DNA from 3 places in the Ensifer sp. GW821-FHT05G01 genome. Region 2 is predicted to be linked to each of the others. Evidence: predicted binding sites of a transcription regulator. Region 2 holds the regulator's gene; each other region holds the start of a gene.

Region 1 (3,191 bases), on a different contig from region 2:
TCGCCGATACCGCGGAGGGGTTCATGGCGGCGAGCAACATCGCGGCCACGCGCTTCGGCTTCCGCCAACTCTCCCTGGAGGAGTTCAAGGGGCTGCGCGCCATGAGTAGCCGCGAGATCATCGCCCATATGCGCGTGCCAATGTGGAAGCTGCCGCGGATCGCGACGTTCATGCGTCAGGAGATGGCTGCCCAAGCGCCGTCTACCCGGCTTTTCCCCGGCGTGTCGGACATGTTGACGGGATTGAAGGCGGCTGGCATCGGTATTGCGGTCGTCAGCTCCAATGGCGAAGCGGCCATTCGCACGGCGCTGGGTGAGACCGCTACTGCCGTAGACCTTTTTGAGTGCGGCGCGACGTTGTTCGGCAAGGCGCAGCATTTCAAGCGGGTCGTCAAGTTCGCCGGCATCGACCCGCTGCACGTTCTTGCAATCGGCGACGAGGCCCGCGACATCGAGGCCGCCCGCAAGGCACGCATCTCCGCCGGCGCCGTCGGCTGGGGCTATGCCGACCCGGCGTTTCTGAGATCGCTCGGACCGGATCGTTTCTTCGATCGCATGGACGAGATCCTGCCGGCCTTTCGGGCCGCGAAGGGCTGAAAGGTTACGCGGCTTTTGAAAGCTGCTGCTGCGCCTCGGCGAAGAGCCGCAGCGATTTGAGCCGCGCCGCCATGTCGAAGATCGGCATGGAGATGATCAGTTCGTCCGCCTTCGTCTGGTCGAGGAATGTCCCGATCTTCCGGCGGATGGTTTCAGGGCCGCCGACGATGGCATAGGACATCGCGTGGTCAACGAAGATCTTCTCATCCGAACTCCACAAGCCATCCATTGATGCGACAGGTGCGGGGAACCGGCCGCGGGCATTGCGTCGAAGGGCGACGAAGGATTGCTGCATCGAGGTGAAGAGGTAGTTCGCCTCCTCGTCGGTCTCCGCTGCCACGCCCATGACGCCGACCATCACGTGTGGCTTGTTGAGCGTTTCGGACGGCGTGAAGCGTTCGCGATAGATTTCGAGCGCCGACAGCAGCATGTCGGGCGCGAAATGCGAGGCAAAGGCGAAGGGCAGGCCGAGCATGCCGGCAAGGCGCGCGCTGTAGTGGCTCGAACCGAGAAGCCAGATCGGAACATTGGTGTCGGCGCCCGGAACCGCGATGATCGCCTGATTGTCGCCAACGGGCCCAAGCAGTGCCTGCAGCTCGACGACGTCGTTGGGGAAGTTGTTGGCACTCGCCTCCATGTTGCGGCGGAGCGCCTGGGCGGTGCGCATGTCGGTGCCGGGCGCGCGGCCAAGCCCGAGATCGATACGGCCGGGATAGAGCGCTGCGAGCGTTCCGAACTGCTCGGCAATCACCAGCGGCGAATGGTTCGGCAGCATGATGCCGCCGGAGCCGACGCGGATCGTCTTCGTGCCGGCCGCCACATGGGAAATGACGATGGAGGTCGCAGCGCTGGCGATGCCCTTCATGCCGTGGTGTTCGGCGAGCCAGAAGCGCTTGTAGCCGTTTTCTTCGGCCGCCTGCGCCAGGAGCCTGGAGTTTTCCAGCGACTGGGCGACACTGCCGCCTTCGGTGATCGGGGAGAGATCGAGGACGGAGAACGACGCCATGAGCAAGGCCTTTGTTGAGCAAAATTGATTGAATGCCTATGTAAGGTCAAAATTCCTCAATCCAAGGGCGCTGGCCGAGATTTCCCGCCGGGGCACTCCCCTCATGTGGATGTTTTTGTTTTGTTCACTTTTTGCTGGCAGCGTCCCGACACGCAGCATAGGGTGAAATTCATGCAGACCACGATTCGCATCATCGGCATCGATCCGGGCCTTCGCCGTACCGGCTGGGGCATCATCGAGACGCTCGGCAATTCGCTGCGCTTCGTTGCCTCCGGCACGGTGACGTCGGACGGAGACATGGATCTCGCCTCGCGGCTCTGCCAGCTGCATGACGGCCTTGCCGAAGTCGTGCACAGCTATCAGCCGCACGAGGCGGCGGTGGAGCAGACCTTCGTCAACAAGGACGCGACGGCGACGCTGAAGCTCGGCCAGGCCCGCGGCATCGCCATGCTGGTGCCGGCACGTGCGGGCCTGAGGGTTGCTGAATACGCGCCGAACGCCGTCAAGAAGGCCGTGATCGGTGTCGGTCATGGCGAGAAGCAGCAGATCCACATGATGCTGAAGGTCCTGATGCCGAAGGCCGAGTTCAAGGGCAACGACGCTGCCGACGCGCTGGCGATCGCCATCTGCCACGCGCACAACCGCTTGTCGGCGACCAGCCGGCTTGCGGCCCTGATGGGGTAGTTGCGCTTCTGCCGTTAATTTCCGATGGTCGGTCCGACCGTCCCGCAATCCATCCATGAGAGACGACGCCACATGATCGGCAAATTGAAGGGTACCATCGACGAAATCGGCGAGGATCATGTCGTTCTCGACGTCCATGGCGTCGGCTATGTCGCCCATTGTTCGGCGCGCACATTGTCGAAGCTCGGTTCGGCGGGCGAGGCGGCGGTGTTGTTCATCGAAACCTATGTGCGCGAGGACCAGCTGAAGCTGTTCGGCTTCCTGAGCGCACTGGAGCGCGAGTGGTTCCGCCTGCTGCAAAGCGTGCAGGGGGTGGGCTCCAAAGTGGCGCTTGCGCTTCTGTCGACGCTGACGCCGGGCGAACTTGCAAACGCCATCGCGCTGCAGGACAAGACCTCCGTGTCGCGCGCGCCGGGCGTCGGCCCAAAGGTGGCCGTGCGCATCGTCACCGAACTGAAGAACAAGGCGCCGGCCTTTGCCGGCGAGATGTCGGGCACGATCGGCCTCAAGCAGGAACTGGGCGAGGGCGTTGCCTCAGCACCGGTTTCCGATGCCGTGTCGGCGCTGACCAATCTCGGCTACTCGCGCGACCAGGCGGCAAATGCGGTCGCCGCGGCGCTGAAGAACGCCGGCGAGGATGCCGACAGTGCCAAGCTGATCCGGCTCGGTCTCAAGGAATTGGCGCGATGACCGCTTGCCTTGTCGGGCCGGCCGATGCAAAACGGCCATATTCTTTGACACCATGCATACGAATGCCCGATCGATTGGAACGGATGGATGACTGATGCCGCACGCCTGATAACGCCCGACAAGCGCGGCGAAGATCTCGATGCGACCATGCGTCCGCAGTCGCTGGACGAATTTACCGGCCAGGCGGAGGCGCGCGCCAACCTGAAGATCTTCAT
Region 2 (3,191 bases):
ACGCGAATGGGTAACTAGGCTGCCATCGTCGAAAGGCAACGGTGCGATCGTCGGGTGCGTTGGGCTCAAGGGATCCATGGCTCTGAGGAAGATCAGATTCGGTTTCCGTGCGTAGGCAGCGTATCCCTTTTCCCTAGCACCCTTTGTGCCTGACGCGCTGACCCGCGCCCTCGGTGGGCGAGTGACAATCGCTGCAAGTGCGATGCATGATTGAGCCGCCGACTCATTCTAATTTGCTCCTCATGCCGCGACGTCACTCATCTGTGGGCTATCGCCTTTGCAGGCATGCCCGGCTTCGCGGGCTGCCAAGATTCGGGGCACACCTGGCGCAGCAGTGGCGATGTCAGCCTGTTCCTTATTCTCCGCCGATGTCAGTTATTCTTCATGGGTGATCCGACGCGCGCGCGTGCGCTTCACGCGTTTGCGCCGCGAATAGGCATGCGCGGATCTGGCTTGCCGGCGACCTGCCCCGAAATGGTGATTCTGCCCGTATTGTCAGTGCAAAGATTATTGTCTCTAGACGACATCAGGAATGAATATTCCAGCGATGCGACCCGTATAGGTAGCGTCAAACAAAACCGACAATGGAGGAAATGACATAAAATGAAATGTAAGATCGCCCTGACTGCTCTTGCCATTTTTGCCGCAACGACGGCCACCGCAAGCGCTGAGGATCTCGTCTTTCAGCTGAAGAACAAGACGAAAGCCGTTCTGACGAACTTCTATACCTCGCCGGTTGGCGTCGATCAGTGGGAAGACGATGTCTTCGGGCGGCAGGTGCTTAATCCGGGCGAGAGCATGGAAATTACCATCGCCGACGGACGCGATGTCTGCAAATACGACATGCGCTTCGAATTCGAGGAAGGCTCCGGTCTCGACACGACCGAAGACATGCAGGACCTCTGTGAGTTGGGCGAGTACTCCATTCACGAATGAAAATTGTCGAGCGCGTAAAACGCTCAACCTGACCACATCCGTCTCGCTACCTCTTGGGTGGCGAGACGTTCAAGCACAAGAAGGCCTGTCCAGCAGAAAGACAGCCATCATCATCTGGCTTAGTGATAGCGACGGATCAAGCCAACGAGCTTGCCCTGTATCTTGACGCGGTCCGGGCCGAAGATGCGCGTCTCGTAGGCCGGATTGGCCGCCTCGAGTGCAATCGATGCGCCTTTGCGCCGGAAGCGCTTCAACGTCGCTTCCTCGTCATCGACAAGTGCGACGATGATGTCGCCGGGGTTTGCCGTCGTGGCATTGCGGATGATCACCGTGTCGCCGTCGAAGATGCCGGCCTCGATCATCGAATCACCCTTCACTTCAAGGGCGTAGTGCTCGCCGCTGCCGATCATATCGAGCGGCACGGTAATATCGTGTGTGTTGTTCTGTATTGCCGAGATCGGTACGCCGGCGGCAATGCGGCCCATGACCGGAACCGAGACGGAGCTGTTGTCTGCCGCCGGCGGCGCTTTCGCGGCAACCGGGGCGGGGGCGGGAGGTTTGCCGAGACTTCCTTCGATGACGCTTGGTGAAAACCCGCGACGCGGCTGAGCGCTTCCCGCGTAAGCTTCCGGCAGCTTGATGACCTCAAGCGCCCGGGCGCGGTTGGGAAGGCGTCGAATGAAACCGCGTTCCTCTAGCGCCGTAATCAGCCGGTGAATGCCCGACTTCGATGCCAGGTCGAGTGCATCCTTCATCTCGTCGAAGGATGGCGGTACACCGGACTCCTTCATGCGTTCGTGGATGAAAAGAAGCAATTCCTGTTGCTTGCGGGTCAGCATGGCAAGTCGCTCCAGAGGCGTGAAACAAATCAAGAACAGACACTATCTGTTCCATATGTGTTCCGCAAGTGCCTAAAATTCCGTGAATGTTGTATCAATCGTGCGCCTATCCGCTGCCTCGATGCTGGGTATGCCATGCGGAGCTGCCATGCCTCGCGCTTTTCACCGAATGAGGATGCAATGAAAACGCTGATTCGGATCCTGTCGACGATCGTTATCGCAGCGACCGCCGTCCTCGGGTTTCGCTGGTATCAATATGTCGACAACAGGCAGAGCCCGTTCGATGAAGTCGGCATCGCATTGAATGCGATGATGCCGGGGCCGGTCCGCCAGTGGGGTTGTGACCGGTTAAAGTTCACCTTTGGCAAAGGATTGCCACCACGAGGGTGTGCCACGAGCGATGGTAAAGAATGGAAGTAGCGCCGAGATAAGCGGTTGGGACAGCGGGCATGTCGAGGAGAGGGCGTTTCAAGCCGGCTGCGTTGCCGAACAGGCGTCCTCGAACTCCTTCACGGTCTCGGCAGAGTTGTCCTCCGGCAGCACGGCATCTGCCGCGTCGGTCGCCACCGGCGTGTCGCCTTGGTAGACGAATGACTGGATATAATAGGCGATCGAGCCTTTCCAGACATTCCGACCGTCGATCTGCTGGCAGGGGATGGCCGATTCGAAGTCCGTTTGCAGGTCGTCGACCGTGGCCGCGCTAAGGGCGATGTGGGGCGATGCGAAAATCGAGGCGATAAGCAAGGCTGCAAGCACGATGGACGTCCGCTAGGTCAGAAGTGGTGCCGATAGATTGGTTAACGATGTGAACCGTGCTTTCGTTCCGGAGTCCAGCAAGCAGGCCGCGTACCCATGCCGTGTTCAACAGTTCTTTGCGAAAGGCGACGATCGCTCTTCAAGCTGTGGCAGCGAAGACACGAAGATTGTTTGGAAGAGCGAGTGTTTCGGGGCGTTTGTTGCTTCTCCGGTATCGGCCCCGAGCGGCATGGCTGGCGGCAGATCGGCCTTGGGGGTCGCGACGGGAGACGACTGGCAAGCGCCGCCGGCAGTGTTTCCTGTGTCTGCGGGAAGGTTCACGCGCCGGTCGGGTGTGCTGCGGAGCCGGCATCATTGCTGGTTTGTTGTCGCGGGACCAGTCGCCCTTGATGTGCGGAGACGTGCACATCCGGTCCGACTGGCCACTGATAAAACCTAAAGGCGTATTTGATTTTCGAGGTTGGAGCGGCTGCCTTACTTTTTGTCTTTCTTGCCCAAAGAGAAGCTGCTGCCTGCAAGCTTCACCTGGGAGCCTTCTGGCGTAACGGCGGCTTTGACGGTCTTGTCCTTCTTGGGCTTTCTAACCTCGCGGTTGCTTCGCACTTGACCTTTTGCCATGTTCGTCTCCTTGGAAAGGCGTGCCGGGGAGCCCATGTGGGC
Region 3 (3,191 bases), on a different contig from region 2:
GTCGCCAACGCCACCTTCATCTTCGTCCTGCCTGGTTCGCCAGGGGCATGCAAGGACGCGTGGGACGGCATTCTCAAGCAGCAGCTCGACTATCGGCACATGCCGTGCAATTTCGTCGAGATCATGCCGCGGCTCGACGAGCATCTGAAACGGGGCTGAGCGGCCAAGTAATCGACAGCTGGCACGCTTTGAAAGATTCCGGGAAACGCGCGGCAATCGATGATCGCGGCCGCACCGTGCCCCAAGCCTGTTCCCTGGGGAACTGGCAAGCACCTGCCGGTCTGCTAAAGCTTCATCCGTCAGCCCACTTCGAAGGGTCGCAATGAGACCCGAGCAAATCCTTCGAACGGAGCAAAGACGAGCCCATCGCCGATGTCCCCCCGGCGAGGGGAAATCAAACATACGACGCGCGGCTCGCCCGGTCGCTCGGATACGAATTTGCTAGCAAGGATATTTGGTAGCCGCTTGGAGGTGCCGTCCGCAGGACTGGCACCTTTTTTGTTGGCGCCGAACATGCCCTGGAGCGCGTCGCGCTCGTTCAGATCCGCTTGGCGGACCTTACGATGTTGTTCTTTCGAATGTCGTTGCCGCAAACTTCGGCGCAACAGGCTTCAGGCATCCTGCCTGTTGTCGAAGGCAACCCAGGCCGGCACCAACTCAGTTGCCAGCTTTCGAACGCTGCGGACGTTCGCCATCTCGCTCAGCTGCATCTTCCCGCGTGCGACCGCGAGAGCGTCGCCCTTGCGCACGAGGAAACCAGCCTCCAGCGGCTTCACCCGCCGCGCCAGGCGATGCAGCAGCGGCTTGCGATGCATCCGGGACGGCGAGAAACGGGCCGGTCCCTTGTGCAGGGACACATATTCGACGAGTTCGTCCACCCAGCGCCCGATCGGCCGCGCGCCCGGCTCAAGCAGCATCAGCCATTCGCCACGTGCCGAACGCACGATTTCGCCCAGATCCCAATCGACGCAGAAGCGGCAGCCAGCGGCATCGGCTACACGCACCGAACCATCCTTGGAGCCGTAATCGAGGATGATGACATCGCTGACCAGGCCCTCCACGGCACCTGCCACGAGCACCGATAGCGTCTGCGCCAGTTCCGCCTCGTTGTCGCGTGTTTCCATGATGATCGTCAGCATAGCTGTTCCTACCGCATTGCAGCGTAAAATGCTACAACCCTATGGCATGACCACTCTCGTCAGGCTCATGTTCCGTCCGATGGCTTTCGCTCCGAATTCAGGGCGCATGATTTTTTGTTCTTGAATTGTTCTCGCTTTCGCGTTAGGAAAATAATCAGAACAAAACGGGATCAAACATCTGATCCCTCGGAGATTCCGATGAACGAGCTGTCTCAGATCAGGCAGGGTGCTCTTGCACCCGCCAACACGGCAGAGGTTGCCGAAGCTTTGATGAGCGGAACCGGTCTCAGGATCGAGGTTGATCGTCGCCGCGGACGAGGCGCCGGGCTGAACATGTCGGGCCGGTTCGAACAGCAGGCGCGCGAGGCTTTCGACGACGGCTGGGAGAGCCTGGAGGATCTGCCGCCCTTCAAGACAGAAGTGCAGGTGGAAAAGCCGCGTTCGGTCATCAGTCGCAACGATTCTCCCGATATCTCTTTCGACCGCTCGATCAACCCCTATCGCGGCTGCGAGCACGGATGCATCTATTGTTTTGCCCGCCCGACGCACGCCTTTATGGGGCTTTCGGCCGGACTTGATTTCGAGGCGAAGCTCTTCGCCAAGCCGGACGCCCCGCGCCTGCTGGAACGCGAACTCGCCCGCTCGGACTACAAGGTGCGGCCGATCGCGATCGGCACCAATACCGATCCCTATCAGCCAATCGAAAAGGAATGGCGGATCATGCGCCAGATCCTCGAAGTGCTGCAGGCGGCCAACCATCCTGTCATGATCGTGACGAAGTCGGCGATGGTGACGCGCGACATCGACCTGCTTGCCCCCATGGCTGAAAAGGGACTGGCGCGGGTCGGTATTTCGGTAACGACGCTCGACCGGAAGCTGGCGCGCACGATGGAGCCGCGCGCTTCGACGCCGACCAAGCGGCTTGAGGCGATACGCTCGCTCACTGAAGCCGGCATTCCGACCGGTGTCCTGGTCTCCCCGATCATCCCGGCCCTGAACGACCACGAGATAGAGCGAGTGCTGGAAGCTGCGCGGGCAGCAGGTGCGCTGGAGGCGACCTATGTGCTGTTGCGCCTGCCGCTTGAGGTCAGCCCGCTCTTTCGCGACTGGCTGCTGCGCAACTATCCCGACCGCTACCGGCATGTGATGTCGCTCATCCGCTCGATGCGCGGCGGCAAGGATTACGACGCCGAGTTCGGCAAGCGCATGAAGGGTGCCGGGCCCTATGCCTGGCAGATTGGCCGAAGGTTCGAACTTGCGGCCAAACGCCTCGGCCTCAACCTCAACCGCCGACAGCTGCGCGACGACATCTTCGTCCCGCCGCTTGGGACCGGCGTCCAGCTTTCGCTGCTCTAGCGGCAACAGGTCTTGCGTAAGTCGCTGGGGACGGAGGTTCTTGGATTGAAGACGTCATGGAGTGGGAGGTGGGACGGCAGCTCCGATGGCCTCATTGGCCGACCGGACAAGGCCGCTGCAACCCCGCGCTTAGGTGTTAGGGCTTGCACCTTTTGATCAATGTCGAGCTGGGTGGCGCAGATGCCACCGGCTCGGGCAAAGGCATGCGTGCCGCGTCATTGCCGACGCGAGATGACTTTGGTGAATTCCGGCGTCTCCTTTGTGCCTCAGGATGACGCTGGCATACCCCCCGGCTGCTGCCGCACTCAGATCGGGGGACTTGAAGAGAATCGGTCGATCATGCGAGTTTCGCCGCATGTCACATCGCAGATCGACCGATTCTCCCCTTTTCCCGGATCTTCTCCTCGGACCTGATTTCAGCTTCGAACTGGCTGCAAGAAAGGAAGGCGCCTGGCCTGTCGCCGGCGCCGACGAAGCCGGACGCGGACCGCTTGCCGGCCCCGTGGTTGCGGCTGCCGTCATCCTGGATCCCGATGCGATCCCCGAAGGTCTGAACGACAGCAAGAAGCTGAGCGCAGCTCAGCGCGAAAAGCTGTTCGACGAGATCCTGGCAACCGCCACGGTTTCCATCGCCTCGTCCTCTGCCGCGACCATCGATACCATCGACATTCGCAAGGCGAGCCTTGAAGCGATGCG

What was found. Region 2 encodes LexA, which represses DNA repair genes until DNA is damaged. Its sites were predicted from a motif close to TGTTCNNNNTGTGTTCNG; they were not measured.
Region 1: the regulator LexA is predicted to act here: its motif matches at 1,713-1,730, upstream of ruvC (crossover junction endodeoxyribonuclease RuvC).
Region 3: the regulator LexA is predicted to act here: its motif matches at 1,255-1,272, upstream of AC07UR_RS04195 (PA0069 family radical SAM protein).

The regions. Positions count from the first base shown of each region.
Region 1 covers NZ_JBWKSC010000012.1:177,499-180,689, forward strand. The annotation lists gene AC07UR_RS25955 (HAD hydrolase-like protein) at 1-596, shown strand, start outside; gene AC07UR_RS25960 (LLM class flavin-dependent oxidoreductase) at 601-1,602, opposite strand; gene ruvC (crossover junction endodeoxyribonuclease RuvC) at 1,774-2,286, shown strand; gene ruvA (Holliday junction branch migration protein RuvA) at 2,359-2,976, shown strand; gene ruvB (Holliday junction branch migration DNA helicase RuvB) at 3,064-3,191, shown strand, end outside.
Region 2 covers NZ_JBWKSC010000008.1:301,421-304,611, forward strand. The annotation lists gene AC07UR_RS21040 (hypothetical protein) at 604-936, shown strand; gene lexA (transcriptional repressor LexA) at 1,056-1,775, opposite strand; gene AC07UR_RS21050 (hypothetical protein) at 1,956-2,195, shown strand; gene AC07UR_RS21055 (hypothetical protein) at 2,244-2,531, opposite strand; gene AC07UR_RS21060 (hypothetical protein) at 3,006-3,149, opposite strand.
Region 3 covers NZ_JBWKSC010000001.1:868,030-871,220, reverse strand. The annotation lists gene moaB (molybdenum cofactor biosynthesis protein B) at 1-159, shown strand, start outside; gene AC07UR_RS04200 (glycosyltransferase family protein) at 612-1,139, opposite strand; gene AC07UR_RS04195 (PA0069 family radical SAM protein) at 1,338-2,495, shown strand; gene rnhB (ribonuclease HII) at 2,851-3,191, shown strand, end outside.